Regions from separate parts of the Streptomyces sp. NPDC005302 genome, predicted to be linked through region 2. Evidence: predicted binding sites of a transcription regulator. Region 2 holds the regulator's gene; each other region holds the start of a gene.
What was found. Region 2 encodes HrcA, which represses chaperone genes, less so after heat shock. Its sites were predicted from a motif close to TTNGCACTCNGNNNNNCNGAGTGCNAA; they were not measured.
Positions count from the first base shown of each region.

Region 1: groL (chaperonin GroEL) is a predicted target of HrcA. The motif match lies at 2,163-2,189, and genes of this name have one in related genera.
Region 3: groES (co-chaperone GroES) is a predicted target of HrcA. The motif match lies at 4,397-4,423, and genes of this name have one in related genera.

Region 1 covers NZ_JBEXGN010000002.1:371,974-381,579, reverse strand. Annotated here, with positions in the region: gene thrC (threonine synthase) at 1-969, shown strand, start outside; gene ABZT74_RS04060 (MoaD/ThiS family protein) at 966-1,241, shown strand; gene ABZT74_RS04055 (cold-shock protein) at 1,685-1,888, shown strand; gene groL (chaperonin GroEL) at 2,315-3,940, shown strand; gene ABZT74_RS04045 (phospholipase D-like domain-containing protein) at 4,037-6,535, opposite strand; gene ABZT74_RS04040 (NADH:flavin oxidoreductase) at 6,837-7,958, shown strand; gene ABZT74_RS04035 (DUF397 domain-containing protein) at 8,028-8,234, opposite strand; gene ABZT74_RS04030 (helix-turn-helix transcriptional regulator) at 8,218-9,057, opposite strand; gene ABZT74_RS04025 (hypothetical protein) at 9,172-9,573, shown strand.
Region 2 covers NZ_JBEXGN010000012.1:40,079-49,684, reverse strand. Annotated here, with positions in the region: gene ABZT74_RS19635 (16S rRNA (uracil(1498)-N(3))-methyltransferase) at 1-684, opposite strand, end outside; gene ABZT74_RS19630 (nitronate monooxygenase) at 681-1,775, opposite strand; gene dnaJ (molecular chaperone DnaJ) at 1,889-3,022, opposite strand; gene hrcA (heat-inducible transcriptional repressor HrcA) at 3,023-4,039, opposite strand; gene ABZT74_RS19615 (MBL fold metallo-hydrolase) at 4,219-4,950, shown strand; gene ABZT74_RS19610 (DUF3097 domain-containing protein) at 4,982-5,788, shown strand; gene hemW (radical SAM family heme chaperone HemW) at 5,882-7,114, opposite strand; gene ABZT74_RS19600 (SpoIIE family protein phosphatase) at 7,224-9,425, opposite strand.
Region 3 covers NZ_JBEXGN010000011.1:171,594-181,199, reverse strand. Annotated here, with positions in the region: gene ABZT74_RS19045 (YciI family protein) at 1-2, shown strand, start outside; gene ABZT74_RS19040 (RNA polymerase sigma factor) at 49-1,332, shown strand; gene ABZT74_RS19035 (SAM-dependent methyltransferase) at 1,361-2,542, opposite strand; gene ABZT74_RS19030 (polysaccharide deacetylase family protein) at 2,702-3,571, shown strand; gene ABZT74_RS19025 (polysaccharide deacetylase family protein) at 3,568-4,320, shown strand; gene groES (co-chaperone GroES) at 4,568-4,876, shown strand; gene groL (chaperonin GroEL) at 5,032-6,660, shown strand; gene ABZT74_RS19010 (SDR family oxidoreductase) at 6,779-7,552, opposite strand; gene ABZT74_RS19005 (MOSC domain-containing protein) at 7,661-8,329, opposite strand; gene ABZT74_RS19000 (LysR family transcriptional regulator) at 8,409-9,305, shown strand; gene ABZT74_RS18995 (WhiB family transcriptional regulator) at 9,355-9,606, opposite strand, start outside.

The sequences.
Region 1 (9,606 bases), on a different contig from region 2:
GTCGACGCCGGCAAGCTCTTCGTCAAGGACGACTCCGGCAACCCGACGCACTCCTTCAAGGACCGCGTCGTCGCCCAGGCCATCGAAGCGGCCCGCGTCTTCGGCTTCACCACCCTCTCCTGCTCCTCCACGGGCAACCTCGCCGGCGCCGTCGGCGCCGCGGCGGCCCGCGCCGGCTTCCGCTCCTGCGTGTTCATCCCGCACGACCTGGAGCAGGGCAAGGTCGTCATGGCCGCGGTCTACGGCGGCGAGCTCGTCGGCATCGAGGGCAACTACGACGCCGTGAACCGCTTCTGCTCCGAGCTGATCGGCGACCCGGCCGGCGAGGGCTGGGGCTTCGTCAACGTCAACCTCCGCCCGTACTACGCCGAGGGCTCCAAGACGCTGGCGTACGAGATCTGCGAGCAGCTCGGGTGGCGGCTGCCGGACCAGCTCGTCGTGCCGATCGCCTCCGGCTCCCAGCTCACGAAGATCGACAAGGGCCTCCAGGAGCTGATCAAGCTCGGACTCGTCGAGGACCGGCCCTACAAGATCTTCGGCGCCCAGGCCGAGGGCTGCTCGCCGGTCTCCGTGGCCTACAAGGCCGGCCACGACGTCGTCCGGCCGCAGAAGCCGGACACCATCGCCAAGTCGCTCGCCATCGGCAACCCGGCGGACGGGCCGTACGTGCTCGACATCGCGCGGCGCACCGGTGGTGCCGTGGAGGACGTGAACGACGAGCAGATCGTCGACGCGATCAAGCTGCTCGCGCGCACCGAGGGCATCTTCGCGGAGACGGCCGGCGGTGTGACCGTGGGCGTCACCCGCAAGCTGATCGAGAACGGTCTCCTCGACCCGACCCTCACCACGGTCGTGCTGAACACCGGCGACGGCCTCAAGACCCTGGACGCGGTGGCCTCCGACACCGGGCTGACCGCGACCATCCGCCCGAACCTCGACTCCTTCCGAGAGGCAGGCCTCGCATCATGAGCGTCAACGTCCGCATCCCCACCATCCTGCGCACCTACACCGGGGGCGCCGCGGAGGTGACGGCCGAGGGCACGACCCTCGCCGAGGTCATCAGCGACCTGGAGAAGAACCACACGGGCATCAGCGCACGCGTCCTGGACGACCAGGGCAAGCTGCGCCGCTTCGTCAACGTGTACGTGAACGACGACGACGTGCGCTTCGAGCAGGGCCTGGAGACGGCGACCCCGGACGGTGTGGGCGTCTCGATCATTCCGGCCGTCGCCGGAGGCTGATCGTTACCCTCGGTAATGCCGAACACGAAGAGTTCATCGAATTGCCCCCTCCGTGAGAGAAGCGGAGGGGGCAATTCTGTAGGGTTGAACGGGGTAGGGTTGGGGAAGTCGCCCCGTTCTTGATGTTGGTTTCATGCCGGACGCATATGAGTCCTCTCCCGGCAGCCGACAAGAAGTAGCCAAAGTGCCCGGCCCATTTGAGCCGTTTATGGCATATACGGGGCCCGACTTGCCCGGGATCTCCTCGAATTCTCCCTATACCGGCGATCAGTCGCGCCCAGAATTCTCGTCCGATTGACCTGTTGCAGACGGCAGTTGGACAGATACATTCAGCCGCGGTCGACGCGTTCCGGCGCACACCCCCAACCCGTTGGGGGGTGGAGGTCTGACCCGGATCCGCGAAGTGCGGGTCTGTGCAAGGGCCAGTAATAGGGGAGTTAGGCATGGCTCAGGGCACCGTCAAGTGGTTCAACGCGGAGAAGGGGTACGGCTTCATCGCGGTCGACGGTGGTGCGGACGTCTTCGTGCACTACAGCGCGATTCAGATGGACGGCTACCGCACCCTTGAAGAGGGTCAGCGAGTGGAGTTCGAGATCTCGCAGGGCCAGAAGGGTCCGCAGGCGGACATGGTCAAACTCGCCGTCTGATCGGGCGCGAACGACCACCGACGCAACTCACGCCGAGGGGCTCGCATCCCACCAGGGATGCGGGCCCCTCGTGCGTCTTCCCTACGCGCGCGCGGGCGCGTAGGCCGTGGGGGCGCCGCGCGCGCCGCTCCGAGGGCCGCCGTGCCGGCTCCTGGCGAGGTCGTGTTTCCCGGGAGGCGCTTGCGCCCTCCCGTCGCCCGACCGCCACCCCTCGACGAGCCTCGCTTCGCGAGCGCACCTTGCACTCGGCGGGGTCGAGTGCTAATCATTGGCGTTAGCACTCTCCCAGTGAGAGTGACAGAACTTGGATCGGGCCAGCGAGGTCCGCAGGCCGGTGGGGCAAGGAACCACAGGGCATGCAGGCCGTCCGTCGCGGGCGCGGGCGCGATCCGGAGCAATCCACCCCGTCCGGGAGGACCACTTCACATGGCCAAGATCATCGCGTTCGACGAGGAGGCACGGCGCGGTCTCGAGCGCGGGATGAACCAGCTCGCCGACGCCGTCAAGGTCACCCTCGGCCCCAAGGGCCGTAACGTCGTCCTCGAGAAGAAGTGGGGCGCGCCCACGATCACCAACGATGGTGTTTCCATCGCCAAGGAGATCGAGCTCGAGGACCCGTACGAGAAGATCGGCGCCGAGCTGGTCAAGGAAGTCGCCAAGAAGACGGACGACGTCGCCGGCGACGGTACGACCACGGCGACCGTGCTGGCCCAGGCGCTCGTGCGCGAGGGTCTGCGCAACGTCGCCGCCGGCGCCAACCCGATGGCCCTCAAGCGCGGTATCGAGAAGGCCGTCGAGGCCGTCTCCGGTGCCCTGCTGGAGCAGGCCAAGGATGTCGAGACCAAGGAGCAGATCGCTTCCACGGCCTCCATCTCCGCCGCCGACACCCAGATCGGCGAGCTCATCGCCGAGGCGATGGACAAGGTCGGCAAGGAAGGCGTCATCACCGTCGAGGAGTCCCAGACCTTCGGTCTGGAGCTGGAACTCACCGAGGGTATGCGCTTCGACAAGGGCTACATCTCGGCGTACTTCGCCACCGACATGGAGCGTATGGAGGCCGTCCTCGACGACCCGTACATCCTGATCGCGAACTCCAAGATCGCGAACGTCAAGGACCTGCTCCCGCTCCTCGAGAAGGTCATGCAGGGCGGCAAGCCGCTGCTGATCATCGCCGAGGACGTCGAGGGCGAGGCGCTGTCGACCCTGGTCGTCAACAAGATCCGTGGCACCTTCAAGTCCGTCGCCGTCAAGGCTCCGGGCTTCGGTGACCGCCGCAAGGCCATGCTCGGCGACATCGCCATCCTCACGGGCGGCGAGGTCATCTCCGAGGAGGTCGGCCTCAAGCTGGAGAACGCGGGTCTGGACCTGCTGGGCCGTGCCCGCAAGGTCGTCATCACCAAGGACGAGACCACGATCGTCGACGGCTCCGGCTCTGCCGACCAGGTCGCCGGCCGGGTCAACCAGATCCGTGCCGAGATCGAGAACTCGGACTCGGACTACGACCGCGAGAAGCTCCAGGAGCGTCTGGCGAAGCTGGCCGGCGGCGTGGCCGTCATCAAGGCCGGTGCCGCCACCGAGGTCGAGCTCAAGGAGCGCAAGCACCGCATCGAGGACGCCGTTCGCAACGCGAAGGCGGCCGTCGAGGAGGGCATCGTCGCCGGTGGTGGCGTGGCCCTGCTCCAGGCTTCCTCGGTCTTCGAGAAGCTCGAGCTCACCGGTGACGAGGCGACCGGCGCCAACGCCGTGAAGCTCGCGCTGGAAGCCCCGCTCAAGCAGATCGCCGTCAACGGTGGTCTCGAGGGTGGCGTCATCGTCGAGAAGGTGCGCAACCTTCCCGTCGGCCACGGCCTGAACGCCGCGACCGGTGAGTACGTCGACATGATCGCCGAAGGCATCATCGACCCGGCGAAGGTCACGCGCTCTGCCCTGCAGAACGCCGCCTCCATCGCCGCGCTGTTCCTGACCACCGAGGCCGTCATCGCCGACAAGCCGGAGAAGGCCGCCGCAGGCGGCGCTCCGGGCGGCATGCCGGGCGGTGACATGGACTTCTGATCCCCTCGCGGATCAGCGGTTCGTCGCAGTACGAGACCGAGGGCGGCACCCCCACTGGGGGTGCCGCCCTCGGGCGTTCACGCTCTCCCGGGGTGATCAGGAGTTGCTGAACGCGTCGCGCAGCCGCATCTCGTTGAAGCCGTTGGCGTCGTAGTCGTCCGAGTACGTCAGCGCGAGCCGGCCGTTCGCGGCCGTGGCCACGGCCGGGCCGCCCTGGCCGCCGCCGGTCACCACGTTCATGCGGGTGGCGGGGAACCTTCCGGTCGTCGTGCCGTCGGCGTTGAAGCCGCGGGCCCACACGTCGTCCTGGCCCGCGAAGAGGGTGGCCGGGTTGCCGACGAGCACGTCGAAGGCCTCCTTCCACGCGACGACGAAGGTGCCGTCGTCGGCGACCGTGACATCGGCGTCCGCCTGGTCGGAGACCGGCCGCTTGCCGTCGACGTAGGGGCCGGTGTCCGTGCCGTCCTCGGCGGTCCGCCGGTCCGCCGCCGCGGGAGTGCCGGTCGCCGAGAAGAAGCGCTGGTTGATCCGCTGCGGCCGCACCAGGGTGCCGGCGCCGGTCGTGTACTCGTCGGTCCAGGCCACGACGAACCGGCCGTCGCCCGTGGAGGCCACCGCGGGCTTGCTCTGCTGCCCGTCGGTGAGGGAGTTGCCCACCTTGCGGGCCACGGAGAAGCCCCCGGAGGTGTTCAGCTTGGCGACACCGATGTTGAGGCCGCCGTTGCCGTCCGCGTCCTCCTCCCAGGCGATCACGGTGTTCCCGGCGTCGTCGATCGCCGCGTCGGGCCGTCGGTTGGAGCCCGCGGCACCGGAGTTGATCGTGCTGACCTGAACGTCCTGGTAGCGCAGCGCGCCGGTCGCGGACCAGCTGCTCGCGTACACCTGGTTGAGGGTCGAGCCGTCGGCCGTGTTCTCCCAGGCGACGCTGTAGGAGCCGTCGCCCGCCACCGCGACCGTCGGCCGCAGCTGGTCGCCGTCACCGGAGGCGTGCGGGCGCGGCAGGGTGGTGACCGTGCCGCCCGGGGTCACCTTGCGGACCGCGATGTCGGCGTACTTGTTGCCGTCGTCGTCCTTGGCCCACACGACGATCGCGTTGCCCTGGTCGTCCACGCCGACGTCGGGCTTCTGGTGCGACCAGGTCGTGCCGGTGCCGGTGTTGCCGTTGCTCAGCAGCTTCTCGTCCCACAGCGGCGCCCCGTCCTTGTACAGGCGCAGGTACACGTCGGTGCCCAGCTCGATGTCCGAGGAGTCGTGCCGGTCGCCCTGCTCGTAGGCCACAGCGGTGTAGACCGAGGAGGTGCCGCCGGAGGCGACGGCGCTGTAGTGCTGGTCGCCGTTCGTGCCCACGTTGACCCGGGAGTAGTGCTGGGCCGTCGAGCCGTACTTCGCGGCGTCGAGGTCGACCGCGCTCGCGCGCACCTTGTTGAAGTTGGCGACGTACGCCTGGTAGGTGCCCGCGTCGTCGATGCGCAGGATCGTCTCGTCGTTCGTCTTCAGCGAGCCCGCGGTCCAGTTGTGGGAGCCCGTGTACACGTGCTGGACCTGGGTGCCGTCGCTCTTCTTCCACTCCGTCAGCAGGTACTTGGAGTGGGTGGTGCCGTGGTTGCAGGAGGCGCCCGCCGAGGTCTTGTAGCGGCAGCCGCCGGGACGGTTGCCGTAGGCCGCGATGTCGAGGGCGGTCAGGTCGTTGATGCCCTTGTTGCCGCCGCCGTCACTGAGGTCGCGGGCGTTCGCGTCGACACCGCATCCCTCGGACCGTTTCGTCGCCAGGGCGTCGTAGACGGCGGGACGGGTGGTCCGCTGGTCGAGTTCGGCGGCCGAGATACGGATCTTCCCGTCCATCGAGCAGTCGACCTGGTCGATGAACGAGGCGAGGATGTCGGCGTTGCCGTAGTGGGCGGCGTCCGAGGCGGTGTCGCGCGGGGAGAAGTACGCCTCGACCGGGGACGCGGGGTCGCCGGTGGTGTGGTCGTACGTCGTGTGCAGGCTGTCGCCGGCGTGCTTGACCTGGTCGTTGAAGTGCGCGCGGTACCGGGAGGCGAGGGTCGCGTTGCCGGACACGACGACGGCGTTGTTGATCTCGCCGTCCTGGCCGCCCGCGAGGTTCTGAGAGGCCTGCCAGACAACGTTCTTGCGTCCGTCGGTGAGCGAGTCGAGCACGAGGTACTTGTCGTGGTCGATCGCGTTCGTGTCGCCCGAACCGTTGCCGAGGCACCCGCGGGAGCACCAGGTGAGGGTGGAGCCGCCGGTCAGCGCGAGGCTGTCCAGGTCGCTGCTGGGCCGGTTCGCCGACTCCGAGATGATGCGCAGCGTGACGCCGCGGCTCTGGGCGGCGGTGAGCTTGGCCCGCAGGTCCGCGCTGTTGAACCAGTACATGCCCATGTACAGGGTCGAGCCGGGAGCCGCGAGGTCGATCAGGTCGCCTACCGAGACGTTGATCGAGGAGTCGTAGGTCGTGGGCTTGGGGTAGTTGAAGACCGATGTGTAGTTCCCGGAGACCACGGTCTCCGCCTGGGCGGCGGCCGGGGCCAGCAGGGTCGCGCCGAGAGCCAGAGGCGCGGCGAGCGCGGCCACCCGTCTTATGTGTCTGCCCATCAGTTTCCTTTTGTTCGGGGCCTGTTCGAGCCGATCACACCCTATAGACAGGCGTGGGCCGCTCCTCGCGTGCTGCCGGACGCGCGTGATCTTCCCCGTCGGCCGGTCCGCGGTCGGGGCGGGCCGAGGCGGCGCGGGCGTGGCCCGGATCACAGGGAGGCGTGCGGGGGTGCCGGAATGTGGTGCCGGATGTGGTGGTTGACGCTGACGGGCAGTCGATGCATGCGCACATACCGCGTGGAATCCTCTGCTCCGCAGACCGTCCGACGTGCTACCGCCGACCTCTCCGAGGAGCCCCCACATGACCGCTGACGCCGCGTCCCGCGCCGCCGACATCCTTGCCCGTCCCGTGTCCCTGAACGGTCTGACCGTCCCGAACCGGATCGCGATGGCCCCGATGACCCGGATGTTCTCGCCGGGCGGCGTACCGGGCGAGGACGTCGTCGGCTACTACGCGCGGCGCGCCGCGGCGGGCGTCGGCCTCATCGTGACCGAGGGCACGTACGTCGGCCACGACTCCGCCGGTCAGAGCGACCGCGTTCCGCGCTTCCACGGCGAGGACCAGCTGGCCGGATGGAAGAACGTCGCCGACGCCGTGCACGCGGCCGGCGGCACGATCGTCCCGCAGCTGTGGCACATCGGCATGGTCCGCCAGGCCGGCGAGCCGCCCTTCGCGGACGCCCCGGCCGTCGGCCCCTCCGGCCTCGCCACCGAGGGCGCGGACGTCACCGGCAAGGCCATGACCCAGCAGGACCTCGACGACGTCATCGAGGCGTTCGCGAAGGCCGCCGCCGAGGCCGAGCGCATCGGCTTCGACGGCGTCGAGCTGCACGGCGCCCACGGCTACCTGCTCGACCAGTTCCACTGGGCCGGCACCAACCGCCGCACCGACGCCTACGGCGGCGACCCGGTCGCCCGCACCACGTTCTCCGCCGAGATCGTCGCCGCGGTCCGCGCCGCCGTCTCGCCCGAGTTCCCCGTCATCTTCCGCTACTCGCAGTGGAAGCAGCAGGCGTACGACGCCCGTCTCGCCGAGACCCCGGAGGAGCTGGAGGCGATCCTCGCCCCGCTCGCCGCCGCCGGAGTCGACGCCTTCCACGCCTCCACCCGCCGCTACTGGGTGCCCGAGTTCGACGGTTCCGACCTCAACCTCGCCGGCTGGTCGAAGAAGATCACCGGCAAGCCGGCCATCTCCGTCGGCTCCGTGGGCCTGGACGGCGAGTTCCTCAAGGCATTCCAGGGCGAGGGTTCCTCGGTGCGCGGCATCGACGACCTCCTCGACCGCCTGGAGCGCGACGAGTTCGACATGGTCGCCATCGGCCGCGCGCTGCTCCAGGACCCGGAGTGGGCCGCCAAGGTCCTCGCCGGCCGCTTCGACGACCTGAAGCCGTACGACGCCGCCGCGCTGAAGACGCTCAGCTAGTCCGAGCCTGCCTGAAGAGGCGGCGCCCGCTGTGACGCGGGCGCCGCCTCCTGCCGTTTCCCGCGCCGGTCAGCCGTCGGCGCCGACGTGCCCGACGAACACGGCCCAGGCGGCGGCGCCGAAGGCGATCACGGGGCCGAGGTTCTTGGAGTCCCGCACGGGGACGAGGGTGGCGTGACCATCGGCCACTTCGAGGCAGTTTCCGCCGGTGGCATCGCTGTAGCTGGACCTGTGCCAAGTGGTGTCGCTCAGGGGGTACTCAGGGTTGTTCCTCATGTGAGTAATCCTCTGCCACTGCTTCGATCAGGGCTAGGGATTCCGCCGGTGAGAGCGCGCTGGCCCCGAGTAGGTCGAAGGTCAGCTCGTAGCTGGTGACCGTTCCTGGGTAGTCCTCCAGTCGCCCTGTGCCCAAGCCCTCCAAATAGGCGAGTGGGGGTGCGTCCTCAAACGCCATCAGCTTGAGAGAGCCACCCATCGCCATGTGGGCGCCTGCCTCGAACGGCAGTACCTGGATGATGATCCGGTGTCGCCTCGCGAGCGCCGCGATGTGCCGTAGGGCCTCAGCCATGACGTTCGCGCCACCAACCTGTCGGCGTAGGACGGCTTCGTCCAGAACTGCCCACAACAGCGGGGTTGTTGGATCTTCCAGAATCTGGGCCCGTTCCACTCTCGCTGCGACCAGATCATCGATCACGTCTGCTGTGGCGGTCGGGCGGCCTCCACGGAACACGGCCCGCGCATAACTTGCCGTCTGCAGCAGCCCTGGGATCAGCAGAGGCGCGTACTCCCTGATCGCCGATGCGATCGCCTCCGCCTCCGCCGCCTCCGCGAAGTGGTCCGGGTACTTGGACCTGGCCAAGGCCCTGCAGTTGCGCTCGAAGAAGCCCTTCGTGTTCAGGATCTCGTCTATCTGGACCGCGTATTCGAGGTGCAGCCGCCGGGTCCCCGCCTCCAGCTGGCCGATGAACGAGCCGCTCACGAAGAGGGGTTCGCCCAGCTCCGCCTGGGAGAGCCCCGCGTTCTCGCGGGCGTACCGCAACTCCGCCCCGATCATCGCGCGGGGTGAGGAGGCGGGGTCGAGGTCCTTCGGTCCGGGCATGGCAACTCCCTGTCACACAGCTGGGGTTGTTGAGACGCCGACTCTGGCCAGGTTAGAGGGGTGACGGCCACGCTGGGTGGTGAAAGCGAACACTCAGCGTGGAGGGAACGGGCGATGGAGATGACGCAGGGCAAGCGGGTACGGCCGACGGAGGAGATCGTGGCGGAGCTGCGGGCGGCGCTGACCGGCGTCGGCGTGGTGCTGCCGTCGCTGCGGGTCGATCCGGTCACCGGCGCGAGCGACGAGCCGTTCGCCCTGGTCGCGCTCGGCCGCTGCAACGTCGGCACGGCGCAGAAGCTGACCGCCGTGCTGCGTGCCTGCGTGGAGTACGCGGTCGACGTGCGGGACGGCCGGCTCGGCCAGGTGATGGGGCGCGAGGGCGGGCTCGTCCAGCTGCGGCCGCCGGGCGGCGGACGCGAGTGGGACTGCCCGCCGGAGTCCCTCGGGGAGGCGGCACCGGGGGACGTGCTGCGGGCACGGGTGCGGCGGATCAACGCGGAGCCGCGGCTGCCGTGAGGGAGGGGCCCGGGAGGTCACCGGTGAGGGGAC
Region 2 (9,606 bases):
CAGCACCGTACGCCCGAGGTGGAACGTCTTCGCGCCCGCCTCGGTGAACAGCGCCACCTCCTCGGGGGAGATCCCGCCCTCGGGGCCGACGACCAGGACGATCTCCCCGGAGCCGGGCAGTGCGGCGGTCGCGAACGGCTCGGTGCCCAGCTCGGTGTCCTCGTGCAGGACGGCGGCGAGGTCGGCTTTGGCGAGAAGTGCGGCAACCTGTCGGGTCGACATGGCGTCCGCGACGTCCGGGAAGCGCACCCGGCGGGACTGCTTGCCGGACTCCCGTGCGGTGGCGCGCCACTTGGCGAGCGCCTTGAGGCCCCGGTCGCCCTTCCACTGCGTGATGCAGCGGGAGGCGGCCCAGGGGACGATGCGGTCGACGCCGGTCTCCGTCATGGTCTCGACGGCCAGTTCGCCGCGGTCGCCCTTGGGCAGCGCCTGGACGACGGTGATCCGCGGCTCCTCCGCCGGTTCCTCGCTCACCGAGTCCATCCGTACGACGAGGCGGTCCTTGCCCTCCGTGTCGAGGACGACGCAGTCCGCCCAGCGTCCGGCCCCGTCGGTGAGGACGGCGTCCTCGCCGGCGCGCAGCCGCTTCACGGAGACGGCGTGCCGTCCCTCGGGTCCGTCGAGGACGTAGCGTCCGCCGTCGCCCGCGTCGAAGTGCTCGACCAGGAAGACCGGTGCCGTCATCGGGCGGTGCCCCCGTCCGGGGAGTCGCCGGGCGACGACAACGCTGTCCTGGCGGCGGCGAGTTCGGCGGCCAGCACCTCCACCAGTTGTCCGGCGGGCAGGTCGCGCGCCATGCGGTGGCCCTGGCCCGCCCACAGGGCCATGCCCTGCGCGTCGGCGGCCTTCGCGGCCGCCTTGCGCAGCGGCGAGGTGAGGTGGTGGACGTCGGGGTACGCGGCGGGGGCGTAGGGGCCGTGTTCGCGCAGGAAGCGGTTGACCAGGCCGCGGGCCGGGCGTCCGGAGAAGGCGCGGGTCAGTTCGGTGCGCACGAAGAGGGGGTTGGTCAGCGCTTCCTTGTGGACGGGGTTCGCGCCGGACTCGGGGGTGGCGAGGAAGGCGGTGCCGAGCTGGGCCGCGTCCGCGCCGGCGGCGAGGACGGCGGCGATCTGGCTGCCGCGCATGATGCCTCCGGCGGCGACGACCGGGATGTCCACGGCCTCGCGGACCTGGGCGACCAGCGAGAGCAGTCCGATGCCCGCGCCGTCCGTCTCCGGGTTGTCGCGGTGGGTGCCCTGGTGTCCGCCGGCCTCGACGCCCTGGGCGATGACGGCGGCGGCGCCCGCACGCTGAACGGCGAGGGCCTCCTCGGCCGTGGTCGCGGTGACCAGGGTGAGGGTGCCGGCGCGGTTCAGGGACTCCAGCACGTCCTGGGCCGGGATGCCGAAGTGGAAGGAGACGACCGGCACCGGGTTGTCGAGGAGGACGGCGAGCTTGGCGTCGTAGCCGTCGTCCCGGCCGCTGTCCGGGTCGCCGAGTTCGGTCTCGTACCAGGCGGCCTCACCGGCGAGCTGGTGGGCGTAGACCTCTACCGCCGAGGAGTCCGCGTACTCCGGCTGCGGCATGAACAGGTTGACGCCGAAGGGACGGCCGGTCAGCCCGCGCAGCTGTTTGATCTCCTGGTACATGCCGTCGGCCGTCTTGTACCCGGCGGCGAGGCATCCGAGCCCGCCGGCCTCGGACACGGCGGCCGCGAGCTGGGGGACGGAGACGCCGCCCGCCATGGGGGCCTGCACGATCGGGTGAGGGAAGAGATCGGTCAGCGCGGAGGACATGACGGCATGTTGTCACGTCCTCCGTACAAGTCCGAATCCGGCCGTCCGCTCGGTTACGGGGTTGCGCGGCAGGCGGGTACGGGGCGGGAACACCGCCCCGTACCGCCGTCGCGTCAGCGACCGTTGAAGGCGTCCTTCAGCCGGGAGAAGAGCCCCTGCTGCCCGGGCTGGAACTGGCCGGTGGGCCGCTCCTCGCCGCGCAGCTGGGCGAGCTCGCGCATGACCCGCTCCTGCTCGGGATCGAGCTTGGTCGGCGTGGTGACCTCGACGTGCACGATGAGGTCGCCGCGGCCGCCGCCGCGCAGGTGCGTGACGCCCCGGGTATGCAGCGGGATCGACTGGCCGGACTGCGTGCCCGGACGGATGTCGACCTCCTCCATGCCGTCGAGGGTCTCCAGCGGCACCTTGGTGCCGAGGGCCGCGGCGGTCATCGGGATGGTGACCGTGCAGTGCAGGTCGTCGCCACGACGCTGGAACGTCGAGTGCGGCAGCTCGTGGATCTCGACGTACAGGTCGCCGGCGGGGCCGCCGCCGGGGCCGACCTCGCCCTCGCCCGCGAGCTGGATCCGTGTGCCGTTGTCCACACCGGCCGGGATCTTGACCGTGAGGGTGCGGCGGGAGCGGACCCGGCCGTCGCCCGCGCACTCGGGGCACGGGGTCGGGACCACGGTGCCGAAGCCCTGGCACTGCGGGCACGGCCGCGAGGTCATGACCTGGCCGAGGAACGACCGCGTCACCTGGGACACCTCGCCGCGGCCGCGGCACATGTCACAGGTCTGCGCGGAGGTCCCGGGTGCGGCACCCTCGCCGCTGCAGGTCGCGCAGACGACGGCGGTGTCGACCTGGAGGTCCTTCGTGGTGCCGAAGGCCGCCTCGTCCAGCTCGATCTCCAGCCGGATCATGGCGTCCTGGCCACGGCGGGTCCGCGAGCGCGGTCCGCGCTGCGAGGCCGTGCCGAAGAAGGCGTCCATGATGTCCGAGAAGTTCCCGAAGCCGCCCGCGCCGAAGCCGCCGGCGCCTCCGCCCTGCTGGGACAGCGGGTCACCGCCGAGGTCGTAGACCTGCTTCTTCTGCGGGTCCGACAACACCTCGTAGGCGGCGTTGATCTCCTTGAAGCGCTCCTGCGTCTTCGGATCGGGATTGACGTCCGGATGCAGCTCGCGCGCGAGCCTCCGGAACGCCTTCTTGATCTCGTCCTGGGACGCGTCGCGGCGCACGCCGAGTACGGCGTAGTAGTCCGTGGCCACTCAGGACTCCGCCAGGATCTGTCCGACGTACCGTGCCACCGCTCGTACCGCTCCCATCGTTCCCGGGTAATCCATGCGGGTCGGGCCGACCACGCCGAGTTTGGCTACTGCCTCGCCGCCCGAACCGTAGCCGACCGAGACCACGGACGTGGAGTTGAGTCCCTCATACGCGTTCTCATGCCCGATTCGCACGGTCATGCTCGAATCCCCGGCCTCTCCAAGCAACTTGAGGAGCACGACCTGCTCCTCCAGCGCTTCGAGCACCGGCCGGATGGTGAGAGGGAAGTCATGTCCGAAACGGGTGAGATTGGCGGTCCCGCCGATCATCAGCCGCTCCTCGGTCTCCTCGACCAGTGTCTCCAGCAGAGTGGAGAGCACTGTCGAGACCGTACCCCGGTCCTCCGCCTCGAAGGCGTCCGGGAGGTCCTGCACGAGCTGCGGGACGTCCGCGAAGGGGCGGCCCGCGATCCGGCTGTTGAGCCGGGCCCGCAGATCGGCGAGAGAAGTCTCACCGAACGGCACGTGACAGTTGATCATGCGTTGCTCGACCCGGCCGGTGTCCGTGATCAGCACGAGCATCACGCGCGCCGGGGCGAGCGAGAGCAGTTCCACGTGCCGCACGGTCGAGCGGGTCAGCGAGGGGTACTGCACGACGGCGACCTGGCGGGTGAGCTGCGCGAGCAGCCGCACCGTCCGGCCGACGACGTCGTCGAGGTCGACGGCTCCGTCCAGGAAGTTCTGGATGGCGCGCCGCTCGGGCGCGGTCATCGGCTTGACGCCCGCGAGCTTGTCGACGAAGAGCCGGTATCCCTTGTCCGTGGGGATGCGTCCGGCGCTGGTGTGCGGCTGGGCGATGTAGCCCTCGTCCTCCAGGACCGCCATGTCGTTGCGGACGGTCGCCGGCGAGACGCCGAGCCGGTGCCGCTCCGTGAGCGCCTTGGAGCCGACCGGCTCCTCGGTGCCCACATAGTCCTGGACGATGGCGCGGAGCACCTCGAGCCTGCGTTCACTGAGCATCGCGCACACCTCCAGAAGTCGACTCCGTGGTCTTCGTGGCCTTCGTGGCTTTTCGCCTGGCACTCAGTGCGCCCGAGTGCCAGCGTTCCCCGGGCCAGTGTACGGCGGTGAGGCACGGCCCCGGCAAGGGCGGGCCTGCGATGTCGTGCGCGACACCCGGTCACCGCTAGCGTCGCCGTATGAGGCTGACTTGGGAAGAGCTGGGGTGGGAACGGGTGGCGCCCCGGATCGGCCGGCGGCGGCTTCCGGACTGGGACTGCACCGTCGGGCTCGTCGTCGGCGAGGACGCCGCGCTGATGATCGACGCCGGATCGCGCCTCGCGGAGGGCGCGGCGCTGCGCGCGGACGCGGAGCGGCTGCTCGGCCCGGGGCGGCACGTGACGCACCTCGCACTCACCCACCCGCACTTCGACCACGTCTTCGGCGCCGCCGCGTTCGAGGGCGCCGAGGTGTTCGTCGCGGACGGCTCGTCCGGGGTGTACGGGAACGGCCGCGAGGAGCTGCGCGCGGACGCGGTGCGCAACGGGCTGGATCCCCTGGCGGCACAGGAGGCGTCCGACGCCCTCGTACGCCCCCGGCAGGGCGTCCGGGGCGCCCTGGACCTGGAGCTGGGCGGCAGCGTCGGGGTGCGGCTGGTGCGGACGGGTGAGGGCCACACCGCCCACGACCTCGTGGCCGTCGTGCCGGGGGACCCGGCGGTGGTGTTCTGCGGCGACCTGGTCGAGGAGTCCGGCGAGCCGCAGGCGGGTTCCGACGCCGTCCCCTCCCGCTGGCCCGGGGCCCTCGACCGGCTGCTCGCGCTCGGCGGTGACGACGCTGTGTACGTGCCCGGCCACGGAGCGCTGGTGGACGCCGCGTTCGTCCGCTCGCAGCGGGACGCGTTGGCCGCGCGTTTCGGCGTGTCGCGGTGAGGCCCGGCGCGCTTCTCCTATCGTCATGCGAATGCGCCAGTACTCTCCGGACCTGACCCCGCCGTGGAAGAAGCCCAAGCCCGTGCCCGAGGTCCCGGCGGACCCCGGTCTGGTGGTCGAGGAGCCCGGCACCGGTTTCTGCGGCGCGGTGATCGGCTGCGAGGCGGGCACGGTCACCCTGGAGGACCGCTTCGGCAAGCACCGGGTGTTCCCCATGGAGCCGCGCGGCTTCCTGCTGGAGGGCAGGGTGGTGACGCTGGTCCGCCCGACGGCCGCGGCGCCGGTACGTCCCAGCCGGACCGCGTCCGGTTCGGTGGCGGTGCCCGGCGCCCGCGCCCGGGTCGCGCGGGCCGGCCGCATCTACGTGGAGGGCCGCCACGACGCCGAACTGGTCGAGCGGGTCTGGGGCGACGACCTGCGCGTCGAGGGCGTCGTCGTGGAGTACCTGGAGGGCGTCGACGACCTGCCCGCGATCGTCGAGGAGTTCGCGCCGGGCCCCGACGCCCGGCTCGGCGTGCTCGTCGACCACCTGGTGCCCGGCTCGAAGGAGTCCCGGATCGCCGCGGCGGTGACGAGCGAGCACGCCCTGGTGCTCGGCCACCCCTACATCGACATCTGGGAGGCCGTGAAGCCGTCCTCCGTGGGCATCCCGGGCTGGCCCCGGGTCCCGCGCGGCGAGGACTGGAAGACGGGCGTGTGCCGGGCCCTGGGCTGGCCGGAGAACACCGGCGCGGCCTGGCAGCACATCCTGTCCCGGGTCCGCTCCTACAAGGACCTCCAGCCCGAACTCCTGGGCCGGGTCGAGGAACTGATCGACTTCGTCACGGCGCCGGAGTAGCCGGGGGCACGGCCGGGCACCCCTCGGCCCGGGCACGCGTGCGGTGCCGGCCGGTGGTGTCCGTGACGTCCGGTGTCGTCCGGTGGTGTCCGGTCAGTCGACCAGGTCCCGGACGACCGCGTCCGCGAGGAGGCGTCCGCGCAGGGTGAGGACGGCGCGGCCGTCGTCGTACGGGCCCGGTTCGAGGAGGCCCTCGGACAGGGCGCGGCGGGAGGCCGCGAGGCCGTCGGTGCGCAGCAGCGAGAGCGGGCAGCCCTCGCGCAGCCGCAGTTCGAGCAGGATGCGCTCGACGCGGCGGTCCTCGCCGGAGAGGAGCTCGCGTCCGGCGCCCGGGGAGCGGCCGGAGGCGAGCGCCGCCGCGTAGGCGCCGGGGTGCTTCACGTTCCACCAGCGGACGCCGCCGACGTGACTGTGCGCGCCGGGGCCCGCGCCCCACCAGTCGGCGCCGCGCCAGTACAGCTCGTTGTGCAGACAGCGGGCCGCCTCGGAAGTGGCCCAGTTCGACACCTCGTACCAGTCGAAGCCGGCCTTCGACATCACCTCGTCGGCGATGAGGTAGCGGTCGGCGTGGACGTCGTCGTCCGTCATCGGGACCTCGCCGCGGCGGATGCGGCGGGCGAGCTGGGTGCCCTCCTCGACGATGAGCGCGTACGCCGAGACGTGGTCGGGGCCGGCGCCGAGGGCCGCTTCGAGGGAGGCCCGCCAGTCGTCGTCCGACTCCCCCGGGGTGCCGTAGATCAGGTCGAGGTTCACGTGCTCGAAGCCGGCCGCGCGGGCCTCGGCGACACAGGCCTCGGGGCGGCCGGGGGTGTGGGTGCGGTCCAGCACCTTCAGCACGTGCTGCCGGGCGCTCTGCATGCCGAAGGAGACGCGGTTGAAGCCGCCGGCGCGGAGCGTCGCGAGGTACTCCGGGTCGACGGACTCCGGGTTCGCCTCCGTGGTGATCTCCGCGTCGTCCGCGAGCCCGAACTCGTCACGGACCGCCCCCAGCATCCGGACGAGATCGTCGGCGGCCAGCAGGGTGGGTGTGCCGCCCCCGACGAAGACGGTGCGGACGGGACGCGGGTCGTCGCCGAGCACCTTGCGGGCGAGGCGGACCTCGTCGATCAGGGTGTCCGCGTAGTTGTCGCGGGAGGCGAGCACGCCTCCGGTGCCCCGCAGCTCGGTCGCCGTGTAGGTGTTGAAGTCGCAGTACCCGCAGCGGGTCGCGCAGTACGGAACGTGGAGGTAGAACCCGAGGGGCCGTTCGGCCGCCCCGGCCAGGGCGCGCGCGGGCAGCGCCCCGTCGTCGGGGACGGGCTCGCCGTCGGGGAGTGCGGAAGGCATGCGTTCCATTGTCCAGCACGGGCGGAGTGAACGGTCCCGGCCTGTGGACGGGCGGCCGGATCGCGTGACCGGGACCGTGGGGGCGGCGGGTGGGAGCGGGCCGGCGGAGCTACTCGGCCTGTAGGACCAGCAGGGCCATGTCGTCCTCCGGCGGGCGGCTCCCGAACTCGTGGACGAGTGCGCGGATGCGTTCCGCGATCAGCTCGGCGTTCAGGCCCGTACACCCCGTGAGGGCCTGCGCGAGCCCGTCGTCGTCGTCGAACTGCCGGGTCCCCTCGCGCCGCTCCGTCACGCCGTCGGTGACGCACAGCAGGGTGTCGCCGGGGTGCAGGTCGAAGGACTCGGAGGTGTAGCCGGGGTCCTCGAAGACGCCGAGCAGGGTCTGCGGCACGGCCACCTCCCGTACGTCGCCGTCGGGGGCCAGCAGCAGCGGCAGCGGGTGTCCGGCGGAGGCGAGGGTGCAGCGCACGCCGCCCTCGAAGGGGACCAGTTCGCCGTAGAGCATGGACAGGAAGCGGGTCTGCGGGCCGAGGTCGGTGCCGAGCCCGGGGCCGCCGGCCGCCACGAGCGCGCGGGCCGCCGCGTCGGCGGCCTCGGTCGCGTCGTCGAGGAGGAGCTGGTTGAGACGGTCGAGGACGTCCGCCACGTCGTAGCCCTCGCGGGACAGCAGCCGCAGCCAGGGCCGGGCGAGGCCGATCACGACGGCGGCCTCGGGCCCCTTGCCCTGGACGTCGCCGACCGCGAAGCACCAGCGGCCGTCCCCGGCCGGGAACACGTCGTAGAAGTCACCGCTGGGGCCGCCCTCGTCGAGCGGCTCGTAGACGAGGGCGCTGCGCACGCCCGGGATCTCGGCGACCGCGCCCGGCAGGAGCCCCCGCTGCAGGACCCGGCTGATGGTGGCCTGGCGCGCGTACTGGCGGGCCGCGCCGATGGCGAGCGCGATCCGACGGCTCAGGTCCTCGACGAGCCCGGTGACCTCGTCGGCGAAACCGGCGGGTCCGGCCCGTCCGATGACGAGCGTGCCCAGCGGACGGCCGCCCGCGATCAGCCGGTACGCCAGGGCCGCGCCGCTCGCTCCGCGCGGGCCCAGCGCCTCGCCGGGCCAGGGCACGGGGACGGCGCGGGACCTGACCGCGTCGGGCAGTCGCGGCGGATCCTCCTCCAGGACGTCGCGCAGGTCCTCGATGAGGTTCTCGCTGCCGTGCCAGACGCGGGCGAGGCGGGGTCCGAGGGCCAGGCCGAGACCGCCCGCCCGGTCGGTGGCCTCGTCCTCCAGCCACACCGCGCACCAGTCGGCGAGCCGCGGGACGAGGAGCTGTCCGGCGAGCGCGGCGACGAGGTCCTCGTCGAGCTGTCCGGCCAGCAGGTCGGAGGCCTCGGCGAGAAAGGAGAGGGCCCCGCGGTCGAGCCAGTCCCGCCCCTCGGAGGGGTTCCGCGCGCCGCCGGTGGCGGATGCTCCGGAGGCGGTGCCGCCCGGGGCCGCGGCGGGGAAGCCGGACGGGTCGAAGGTGTCCCCGCCCGGGAAGAAGGCCGCGGGCGCCCCCGGGACGGGCGCCGCGAAGACGGACGCGGTCGAGGTGGGTCCGGCCGGGCCCCGTCCACCGGGGCCGCGTGCGCCCGCGAGGCGGTTCCCGGGGGCGGCACCGCCCGGCGCGGGCTCTGCGCCGGGCGATCCGCCGCCACCCGCGCCGTCCGTCCCCGCGCGGCCACCTCTGCCGGTGAGGTCGCTCCCCGCGAACGCGTCCGCCGGGGACCGGGTGTCCGGCGCGGCGAACGCCTCGGCGCCCGGCAGGGTGTCGGCGCTCCCGTCGAGCAGCAGGCGCGCCCACACCGTCTTGACGCCCGGGCGGTAGGTGATCCCCCAGGCCTCGGAGAGGGCGGAGACCAGACGCAGGCCCCGCCCGTACTCCGGTGTCCCGTAAGGGCGTTCGGGGCTGTCGTCGCGTATCGCGCGGGCGGGGTGGTGGTCGGTCACCTCGATGACCAGCGGGCCGGGCGGACCGTCGGGCGCGTGCTCCAGGCGGCACAGCAGCTCGACGTCGGTGCCCGCGTGGACGACGGCGTTGGTGACGAGTTCGCTCACCACCACGGCGGCGTCGCCGGTGAGCCGGTCGTCGATGATCTCGGCGCCGGGCAGGGCCAGTTCGGCCCAGCCCAGGAGCGTGTCACGGAGGTAGCGGCGGGCGGCTCCGGGGGCGAGCGGGGTGCCCGGCAGGGTCGTACGGGCCACGGTGTCCTGGCCGGCGCGGTGGTGCGCGGGCGCACCCGGGGCGCACGCCATGGACTCGCGTTGCGTCGGAATGGCCCCCACTGTGCGGCTCCCTGAGCAGTTCGGACGAATACACCTCAGCCGGTGCGGACAGGGTGACAGACTGGCCGCGCCCATAAGCATCGAGTCACCGAAGTGGGCCGTCATGAGTGAGAACAGTGGTATGCATGTGCTCGAAGACGGACAGATTCGAGCATCGGACCTGCGTCCCCTGCTCGCCGCG
Region 3 (9,606 bases), on a different contig from region 2:
GAGCGGTCCGCTTGGCCCGGGGCCGTCGCGGGTGTCTGATGGTGGGCTGTGGAACAACAGCCCACCCAGGCCCCCGGCGGCGGCGTCGACACGGCCGTCGAGACCATCTTCCGCATCGAGTCGCCCCGCATCATCGCGGGCGTCGCGCGCATCGTCCGTGACGTCGGCATCGCCGAGGAGCTCGCGCAGGACGCCCTGGTCGCGGCGCTGGAGCAGTGGCCGCGGGACGGTGTGCCGGACAACCCCGGCGCCTGGCTGACGGCGACGGCCAAGCACCGCGCGATCGACCTCGTACGCCGCAGGGAGCGGTACGCGCGCAAGCTGGAGGAGGTCGGGCGGGACCTCTCGCTGTCGGCGCCGCACCACGTCGACGAGCCGACGGATCCCGACGACATCGACGACGACCTGCTCCGCCTGGTCTTCACCGCGTGCCACCCCGTGCTGTCCGCGGAGGCCCGGATCGCCCTCACCCTGCGGCTCGTCGGCGGCCTGACCACCCCCGAGATCGCCCGCGCCTACCTCGTCCCGGAGGCGACGGTCGCCCAGCGCATCGTGCGCGCCAAACGGACCCTCGCGGCCAAGGCGGTCGCCTTCGAGGTGCCGTACGGGCCGGAGCGCGAGGCGCGCCTCGGGTCCGTGCTGGAGGTCATCTACCTCGTGTTCAACGAGGGGTACGCGGCCACGGCGGGCGACGACCTGCTGCGCCCGGCGCTGTGCGAGGACGCGCTCCGGCTGGCCCGCGTGCTCGCCGAGCTGATGCCGAAGGAGCCCGAGGTGCACGCGCTCGCGGCCCTGCTGGAACTCCAGGAGTCCCGCGCCGCCGCCCGGACCGGACCCGGTGGCGAACCCGTCCTCCTCAGGGACCAGAACCGCCGCCGCTGGAACCGCATGCTGATCCGCCGGGGCTTCACCGCGCTGGGCCGCTCCAACGCCGTCGCCACCGGCAGCCCCGGGCCGTACGCCCTCCAGGCCGCCATCGCCGCCTGCCACGCGCAGGCCCTCACCTACGAGGACACGGACTGGTCGCGGATCGCCGCCCTGTACGGGCTGCTCGCCACGCGGGTTCCCTCGCCCGTCGTCGAGCTGAACCGTGCCGTGGCCGTCTCCATGACCGAGGGCCCCGGCCCCGCGCTGGAGATCGTCGACACCCTCACCGGTGAACCCGCCCTGCGCGACTACCACCTGCTGCCCAGCGTGCGCGGCGACCTGCTGGCCCGGCTCGGCCGGACGGCGGAGGCGCGGGCCGAGTTCGAACGGGCGGCCGCGCTGGCCCGCAACGACCGCGAACGCGCCCTGCTCACGGACCGGGCGAGAGCGCTGCCCGACGCGTGAACCGTCGCCCCGACGCGGTGACGCGCGCTCAGGTCGTCGTCGGCCGCGCGGGTGCTCCGACGAGCATGGTGGGGGCGCCCGCCACCCGGGTCAGGAACACCGTCGCGGACCGGGGCCCCTGCGGCTTCACCTTGCGCCGCAGCTCCTCCGGCTCGACGGCCGACCCGCGCTTCTTCACGGTCAGGACGCCGACCTCCCGCTCCCGCAGGAGCGCCTTCAACTTCTTCAGGTTGAACGGGAGTCGGTCGGTGATCTCGTACGCCGTGGCGTACGGCGTGGGGCGCAGTTCGTCGGCGGTGACGTACGCGATGGTCTCGTCCACGAGACCGCCGTCGAGGTCCTCGGCCACCTCGGCGACCAGGTGCGCGCGGATCACGGCGCCGTCCGGCTCGTACAGATAGCGTCCGACCGTCCGCACCGCCGGGTCGGGCAGTCCGCGTCCGCGCAGTTCGCGCGGGCCCGGCAGCAGGGTGGCGCGCACCAGGCCCGGTTCGGTGCCGAACCACAGCACCGCCTCCTTCACGTCGCCGCCGTCGGAGATCCACTCGGCCTCCGCCGCGGCCGGGACCGCCTCGTGCGGGATGCCGGGGGCGATCTTCAGCGCGGCGATCGGAGCCTTCGCGGCCGCGCCGACCGCCCAGGACAGCGGCGGGGAGTAGGCCTCCGGGTCGAAGATGCGGCCCCGTCCGCCCCGGCGCCCGGGGTCCACGAAGACCGCGTCGTACCCCGACGTGTCCACCTCGGTGACATCGGTCTCGCGCACCTCGATCAGGTCGGCGAGTCCCAGCACGTCGGCGTTCGCCCGTGCCGCGGCGGCCGTGAGCGGGTCGCGGTCCACGGCGAGGACGCGGATGCCCGCGCGGGCCAGCGCGATCGCGTCGCCGCCGATCCCGCAGCAGAGGTCGGCGACGGAGCGGACGCCCAGCGCGCGCAGCCGCTCGGCGCGGTGGACCGCCACGCTCGTACGGGTGGACTGCTCCACCCCGTTGGGCGTGAAGAACATCCGCCCCGCGTCCTCGGACCCGAACTTCGCCACCGCCCGCTGCCGCAGCCGCGCCTGTCCGAGGGCCGCCGAGACCAGCTCGACGGGGTGCTCGCGGCGCAGCCGGGTGGCGACGGCCAGCTCCTGCGCCGGTTCGGTGCCGTGCACCTCGGCGAGCAGGGCGCGGCCCTCGGAGGTGAGCAGGGAGGCGAAGGAGACGTCGTTCACCCGGCCATTGTGGGCCAGTCGGTGGACGGTGTGCCTCCGGCCGCGGTGTCGGGGCCGCGTCCGGGCGGTGACCTGCGAGGATCCGGGCCCATGCGATCCGTACGACAAAACTATAAGAACGGCGCAAATAGGGCTGGTGTGCGCTGCGGGATCGGCGCGATGGCCCTCGCCGTCCTCGTCTCCGGCTGTGCGGCGGACGGCTCCGGCTCCCGCGCCGTCCGCCCGGCCGCCGGCCAGCAGGCCGGCCGGCTCCAGGCGGCGCCCGCCCGCGCCCTCGACTCGTACGCCCTGCGGCTCCGCAAGGCGCAGGCCGCCCGCACCGCCGTCGCCAAGCGCTGGGGGCTGCCCACCGCGCCCCTGTTGCCCCCGGCGCCGCCCGCGAAGAAGCCGGTCATCGAGGCCCGCAAGGGGTTCGAGGTCGACGGCCAGAAGGAACTCGGGCTGCCGCCGGTCTTCACCACCGTGCCCACCAAGGACAGGGTCGTCTTCCTCACCATCGACGACGGCGAGGAGAAGGACCCGCAGTTCCTGCGGATGATGAGCGACCTGAAGATCCCGTACACCGCCTTCCTCAGCGACTACCTGATCAAGGACGACTACGGGTACTTCCGGAAGATGCGCGACCGCGGCATCACCCTCAACAACCACACGCTGCACCACCCCTACCTGCCCGGTCTCTCCTACGCGCAGCAGAAGCACGAGATCTGCGGCATGCAGGACGTGATGAAGAAGCAGTTCGGCAAGCGGCCGTCGCTCTTCCGCCCGCCCTACGGCAACTACAACCAGGACACCCTCCGAGCCGCCAAGTCCTGCGGCGTCACGCACGCGCCCATTTGGGACGAGGAAGTCTTCGTCGACCACTGGGAGTACCGCGAGGAGGACCAGGACCTGCACCCCGGCGACATCGTCCTCACCCACTTCCGCGGCCGCAAGGACTGGAAGGGGACCATGCCCGACCTGGTCCGCCGCTTCCTGAAGAGGGTCACGGCCGAGGGCTACGCGGTCGCGCGCCTGGAGGACTACCTGTGAGGCTGCGGGTGCCGGTCGCCGGACTGCTCGCGGCGCTGCTGCTCACCGGCTGCGCGCAGTCCGTCGACCCGATCGAGCGGCTGGGCAAGAAGGCGGCGCAGCGGGTGCACCCGCAGCAGACGGCGTACCGCCGCTGGGGCCTGGCCGCCCCGCTCGCCCCGGCGCCCCGAGCGCCCGCCCGGACCACCGCGCGCACCGCGGGCCCGGGCCTGCCGCCCGTCGTGGACCACGTCCGCACCCGCGACAAGGTCGTCTTCCTGACGTACGACGACGGAGCCGAACGCGATCCGCGGTTCGTCGACATGGTCCGTGAACTGCGGCTGCCCGTCAGCGTGTTCCTCACGGACAGTGTCGTCGGGCCGGGGTACGCCCACTTCGCCCGGCTGCGTGAGGTCGGCGCGACCGTCCAGAACCACACCCTCGACCACGCCTCCCTGCGCGGCCTGCCCTACGCGGGCCAGCGCGCCGAGATCTGCGGGCAGCAGGACAAGCTCCGGCAGCGTTTCGGCATCCGCCCGCGGCTGCTGCGACCCCCCTACGGCCGGTACGACGCGACCACCCTGCGGGCCGCCGGCGACTGCGGGGTCAGCGCGGTCGTCCTCGGCAGGGCCCCCGGCGCGCACCGGCTCCGGCCCGGCGACATCCTCACCGGCTTCGAGGAGCCCGACCTCACGGCCGCCACGCTCCGGCTGCTCCGGCGCATCCAGGCGCAAGGCTTCACGCCCGCCCGGCTGGAGAACTACCTCTAGCGCCCGGGAACCGCTTCCAGAGGGTCCGCCCGGACGTCCGACGGGGGCCGTCGGGACCGCGCCACGACGCTCGGCTTTGGCACTCCGCTTGACCGAGTGCTAATCGCAGTCATAGTGTCAGGCCTGGCACTCCCCACTGGAGAGTGCCAATAGCGACGGGCAGATCCGGCACCCGCGACGACGGATCGACCTGGTCGCCACCTCAGACAGTTAACCCCGTGAGATCTCCGAAGGGGGAGGTCGGATCGTGACGACCACCAGCTCCAAGGTTGCCATCAAGCCGCTCGAGGACCGCATTGTGGTCCAGCCGCTCGACGCCGAGCAGACCACGGCCTCTGGCCTGGTCATCCCGGACACCGCCAAGGAGAAGCCCCAGGAGGGCGTCGTCCTGGCCGTGGGCCCGGGCCGCTTCGAGGACGGTAACCGTCTTCCGCTCGACGTCACCGTCGGCGACGTCGTGCTCTACAGCAAGTACGGCGGCACCGAGGTGAAGTACAACGGCGAGGAGTACCTCGTCCTCTCGGCTCGCGACGTACTCGCGATCATCGAGAAGTAATTCACCCGGTAAGGGCGTTCGGGGTCATTCCCCGGACAGTCCCGCACCAAGCATTGCAGTGAACTGCGCCCCTGGCCCCCGCTACTTCTGATGAACCGGGCGCTGGGGGCGCCGTTCGTTTCTCCCAAGTTTTCCGAGAGGGCTGAACCGCTCCCATGGCGAAGATCCTGAAGTTCGACGAGGACGCCCGTCGCGCCCTCGAGCGCGGCGTCAACAAGCTTGCCGACACGGTGAAGGTGACGATCGGCCCCAAGGGCCGCAACGTCGTCATCGACAAGAAGTTCGGCGCCCCCACCATCACCAACGACGGTGTGACCATCGCGCGCGAGGTCGAGCTCGACGACCCGTACGAGAACCTCGGCGCCCAGCTGGTGAAGGAGGTGGCGACCAAGACCAACGACATCGCGGGTGACGGTACGACCACCGCCACCGTGCTGGCCCAGGCGCTCGTCCGCGAGGGCCTGCGCAACGTCGCCGCCGGCGCGTCGCCCGCCCTCCTGAAGAAGGGCATCGACGCCGCGGTCAAGGCCGTGTCCGAGGAGCTCCTCGCGACGGCCCGCCCGATCGACGACAAGTCCGACATCGCCGCCGTGGCCGGGCTCTCCGCCCAGGACAGCCAGGTCGGCGAGCTCATCGCCGAGGCGATGGACAAGGTCGGCAAGGACGGTGTCATCACCGTCGAGGAGTCCAACGCCTTCGGCCTGGAGCTGGACTTCACCGAGGGCATGGCCTTCGACAAGGGCTACCTCTCGCCCTACATGGTGTCCGACCAGGAGCGTATGGAGGCCGTCCTCGACGACCCGTACATCCTCATCCACCAGGGCAAGATCAGCTCCATCCAGGACCTGCTGCCGCTGCTGGAGAAGGTCATCCAGGCGAACGCCTCGCGGCCGCTCCTGATCATCGCCGAGGACGTCGACGGCGAGGCCCTGTCGACCCTGGTCGTGAACAAGATCCGCGGCACGTTCAACGCCGTCGCCGTGAAGGCCCCCGGCTTCGGTGACCGCCGCAAGGCCATGCTCGGCGACATCGCCACCCTCACCGGTGGTCAGGTCATCGCCGAGGAGGTCGGCCTCAAGCTCGACCAGGTCGGCCTGGACGTGCTCGGCACCGCCCGCCGCGTGACCGTCACCAAGGACGACACCACCATCGTCGACGGTGGCGGCAGCTCGGACGAGGTCGTCGGCCGCGTCAACCAGATCAAGGCCGAGATCGAGAACACGGACTCCGACTGGGACCGCGAGAAGCTCCAGGAGCGCCTCGCGAAGCTCGCCGGCGGCGTGTGCGTGATCAAGGTCGGCGCCGCCACCGAGGTGGAGCTCAAGGAGAAGAAGCACCGTCTGGAGGACGCCATCTCCGCGACCCGCGCCGCGGTCGAGGAGGGCATCGTCTCCGGTGGTGGCTCCGCGCTCGTCCACGCCGTCAAGGTCCTCGAGGGCAACCTTGGCAAGACCGGCGACGAGGCCACGGGTGTCGCGGTCGTCCGCAAGGCCGCCGTCGAGCCGCTGCGCTGGATCGCCGAGAACGCCGGCCTGGAGGGTTACGTCATCACCTCCAAGGTCGCCGAGCTCGACAAGGGCCAGGGCTTCAACGCCGCCACCGGTGAGTACGGCGACCTGGTCAAGGCCGGCGTCATCGACCCGGTCAAGGTCACCCGCTCCGCCCTGGAGAACGCCGCCTCCATCGCCTCCCTGCTCCTCACGACCGAGACCCTGGTCGTCGAGAAGCCGGCCGAGGAAGAGGGCGACGCCGGTCACGGCCACGGCCACGGTCACTCCCACTGACGCACCGCGTCGTGAACACGGGCACGCCCGCCGGGGCGTGACCGCGTGAAAAGGTCCCCGTTCCTCAAGGAACGGGGACCTTCTCGCTTAACGAAGCCCGACTCACGTCGTCATCCCCTTACTGGGGGCCGTACTTGCGCCCCGTCTTCGACGTGATCCCGCCCAGCAGCGCGCGCGGTGTCACCTTCACCACCCCCATGAGCACCTTGTACCGGGCGTCGGGGATGGACAGCGTCCGGCCGCGCGCCAGGTCGGCGAGCGCCGCCGCGACCAGCTTGTCCGCGTCGAGCCACATCCAGTTCGGGATGTTGTCCGTGCCCATCCCGGCCCGCTCGTGGAACTCGGTCCGCACGAAGCCGGGGGCCAGCGCCATCAGCCGTACGCCGCTGCCCGCGAGATCCTTCGCGGCGCCCTGGGTGAACTGCACGACCCACGCCTTCGACGCGCCGTACGTCCCCCGCGGCACGAACGCGGCCACCGACGCGACGTTGACGATGCCGCCCCGGCCGCGCTCACGCATCGCCTCGGCCGCCGCCGACGTCAGCCGCAGCACCGCCTCGCAGTGCACCTTGAGCATCGTCAGCTCGTCCGCCATCGACACGTCGAGGTAGTGGCCCTTGTTGCCGAACCCGGCGTTGTTCACCAGCAGGTCGACCGGGCTCCTGCGGTCCGCGAGGCGGACGGCGACCGCCTCGATGCCCTGGTCCGTCGCCAGGTCGGCGGTCAGTACCTCCGCCTCGATGCCGTGCCGGTCGTGCAGCTCCGTCGCCTGCTCGTGCAGCCGCTTCGTGTCCCGTGCCACCAGCACGAGGTTGTGCCCGTCCGCCGCCAGCCGCCGCGCGAAGGCGGCACCGATTCCCGCGGTCGATCCCGTAATCAGAGCCGTTGTCATGGCGCAAGGTTAGTGACCTGTTCAGGAGCCCCGCGCCCGGTGCCGCCCAACGCCCGGCGGCGCTCTTCGACTTCCCCTCACCCCGGACCGGCCGGCCCGGAGCCCACCTCATCCGCCGTACTGCGCCACGTACTTCTCCGCCGCCGCCCGCGCCTCCGGATGCAAGGCGTCGCCGGCCGCCAACAGGTCCGGAAGCAGCTCCCGTTGGGTCGTGACCGCGCGGAACTGGACGGCGACGGTCACCTCGTGAGCGGGCCGGTGGACGATCCGGACCGCGTCCCCGGCACGGATCTCACCGGGCACGATCACCCGCAGATACGCGCCGGGCGCGCCCCGCAGCGTGAACCGCCTGACCCAGCCCTTCTCACCCAGGTGCTCCTGGAAGGTGCGGCACGGGATGCGGCCGCTCGTGATCTCCAGGACCACCTCGGAACCGATTTGCCAGCGTTCGCCGATCAGCGCGCCGGACACGTCGAGCCCCTCCGTCGTGAGGTTCTCGCCGAACACGCCGTTCGGCAGAGGGCGTCCCAGCTCGCGCTCCCAGGCGTCGAGGTCTTCGCGCGCGACCGCGTACACCGCCTGGTCGTCGCCGCCGTGATGGCGCAGGTCGCACACGGTGTCCCCGGTGAGCCCGCTCGCGGCGCTCCCCTTCGGGCCGGGAGCCGCCACGCGCACGCTCCCCTCGACCGGCCGCTTGTCGATCCCGGTCACGCCGTCCGGGTGGTCCGTGTAGTCGACGGCCCGCGCCCGGCCCACGTTCAGCGACAGAAGCTTCATGGCCCCACGCTAAGTGATCCCTTCCAAAGCGTCGATGCCATATTCGGCGCCGTACCCAAGCCTGGCTTATGCTCGAAAAGTGATCGAGGCCCGTCATCTCCGTGTCCTGCGCGCCGTCGCCACCACCGGTTCCTTCTCGGCGGCAGGCCGCGAGCTGGGCTGCACCCAGCCCGCCGTCAGCCAGCAGATGAAGGCGCTGGAGGCGTCGGTCGGCACCCCGCTGCTCATCCGCACGGGCCGCGAGATGCGCCTCACCCAGGCGGGTGAGGCCTTGGTCCGGCACGCGGCGAGCATCCTGGCCGGCCTCACCGCCGCCGAGGAGGAGGTCGCCGCCATCGCCGGACTGCGGGCGGGCCGGGTCAGGCTCGTCTCGTTCCCCAGCGGCAGCTCCACCCTGGTGCCCACAGCTCTCGCCGCCCTGCGCGCCGCCCACCCCGGCACCCGCGTCTCCCTGGAGGAGGCCGAACCGCCCGAGTCCGTCGAGAAGCTCCGGGCGGGCGACTGCGACATCGCGCTCGCCTTCCGGTACGAGGGCGCGCCGGGCGTCGAGGAGTGGGACGACCTCGTCGTACGACCGCTGCTGACGGACCGTCTGGTCGGGCTCGTGCCCGAGCGGCACCGGCTCGCGCGCGCGGAGTCCGTCTCCATCGGGGAGTTCGCCGCCGAGTCGTGGATCGCGGGGTGCCCGCGCTGCCGGGGCCAACTGGTCGAGGTCTGCCGCGGCGCCGGCTTCGAGCCCCGCATCGACTTCGCCACGGACGACTATCCGGCCGTGGTCGGACTGGTGGGCGCGGGACTGGGTGTCGCCGTCCTCCCCGAACTCGCGATCGAGTCCGTACGCCCGAAGGGTGCACGCACGGTGACGGTGGAACCCGCGGTGCGGCGGGAGATCGTGGCCCTCACGCTCCCCGACCTGGCCGAGGTGCCGGCGGTGGCCGCGACGCTGGACCGGCTCGCGACGGCGGCCGCCCGCTAGGAACCCGCACGGGTGCCCTCAGGAGCGCCCGTTATGCAGAAACGTTCCTTCAAGTGTTCGAAGCGGAGCCGCTGCCGCTGCCGGTGGCCGATGCCGTCACCAGTCGGTTGCGGGCCCGTCCCATGAGCTCTTCGCGCTCGTCCTCGGTCAGTCCGCCCCACACGCCGTACGGTTCGCGCACCGCGAGCGCGTGCGCCGCGCACTCGGCGCGTACCGGGCATCTCATGCAGACCTCTTTGGCCGAGTTCTCGCGAGCGCTCCGTGCCGCACCGCGCTCGCCCTCCGGGTGGAAGAAGAGCGA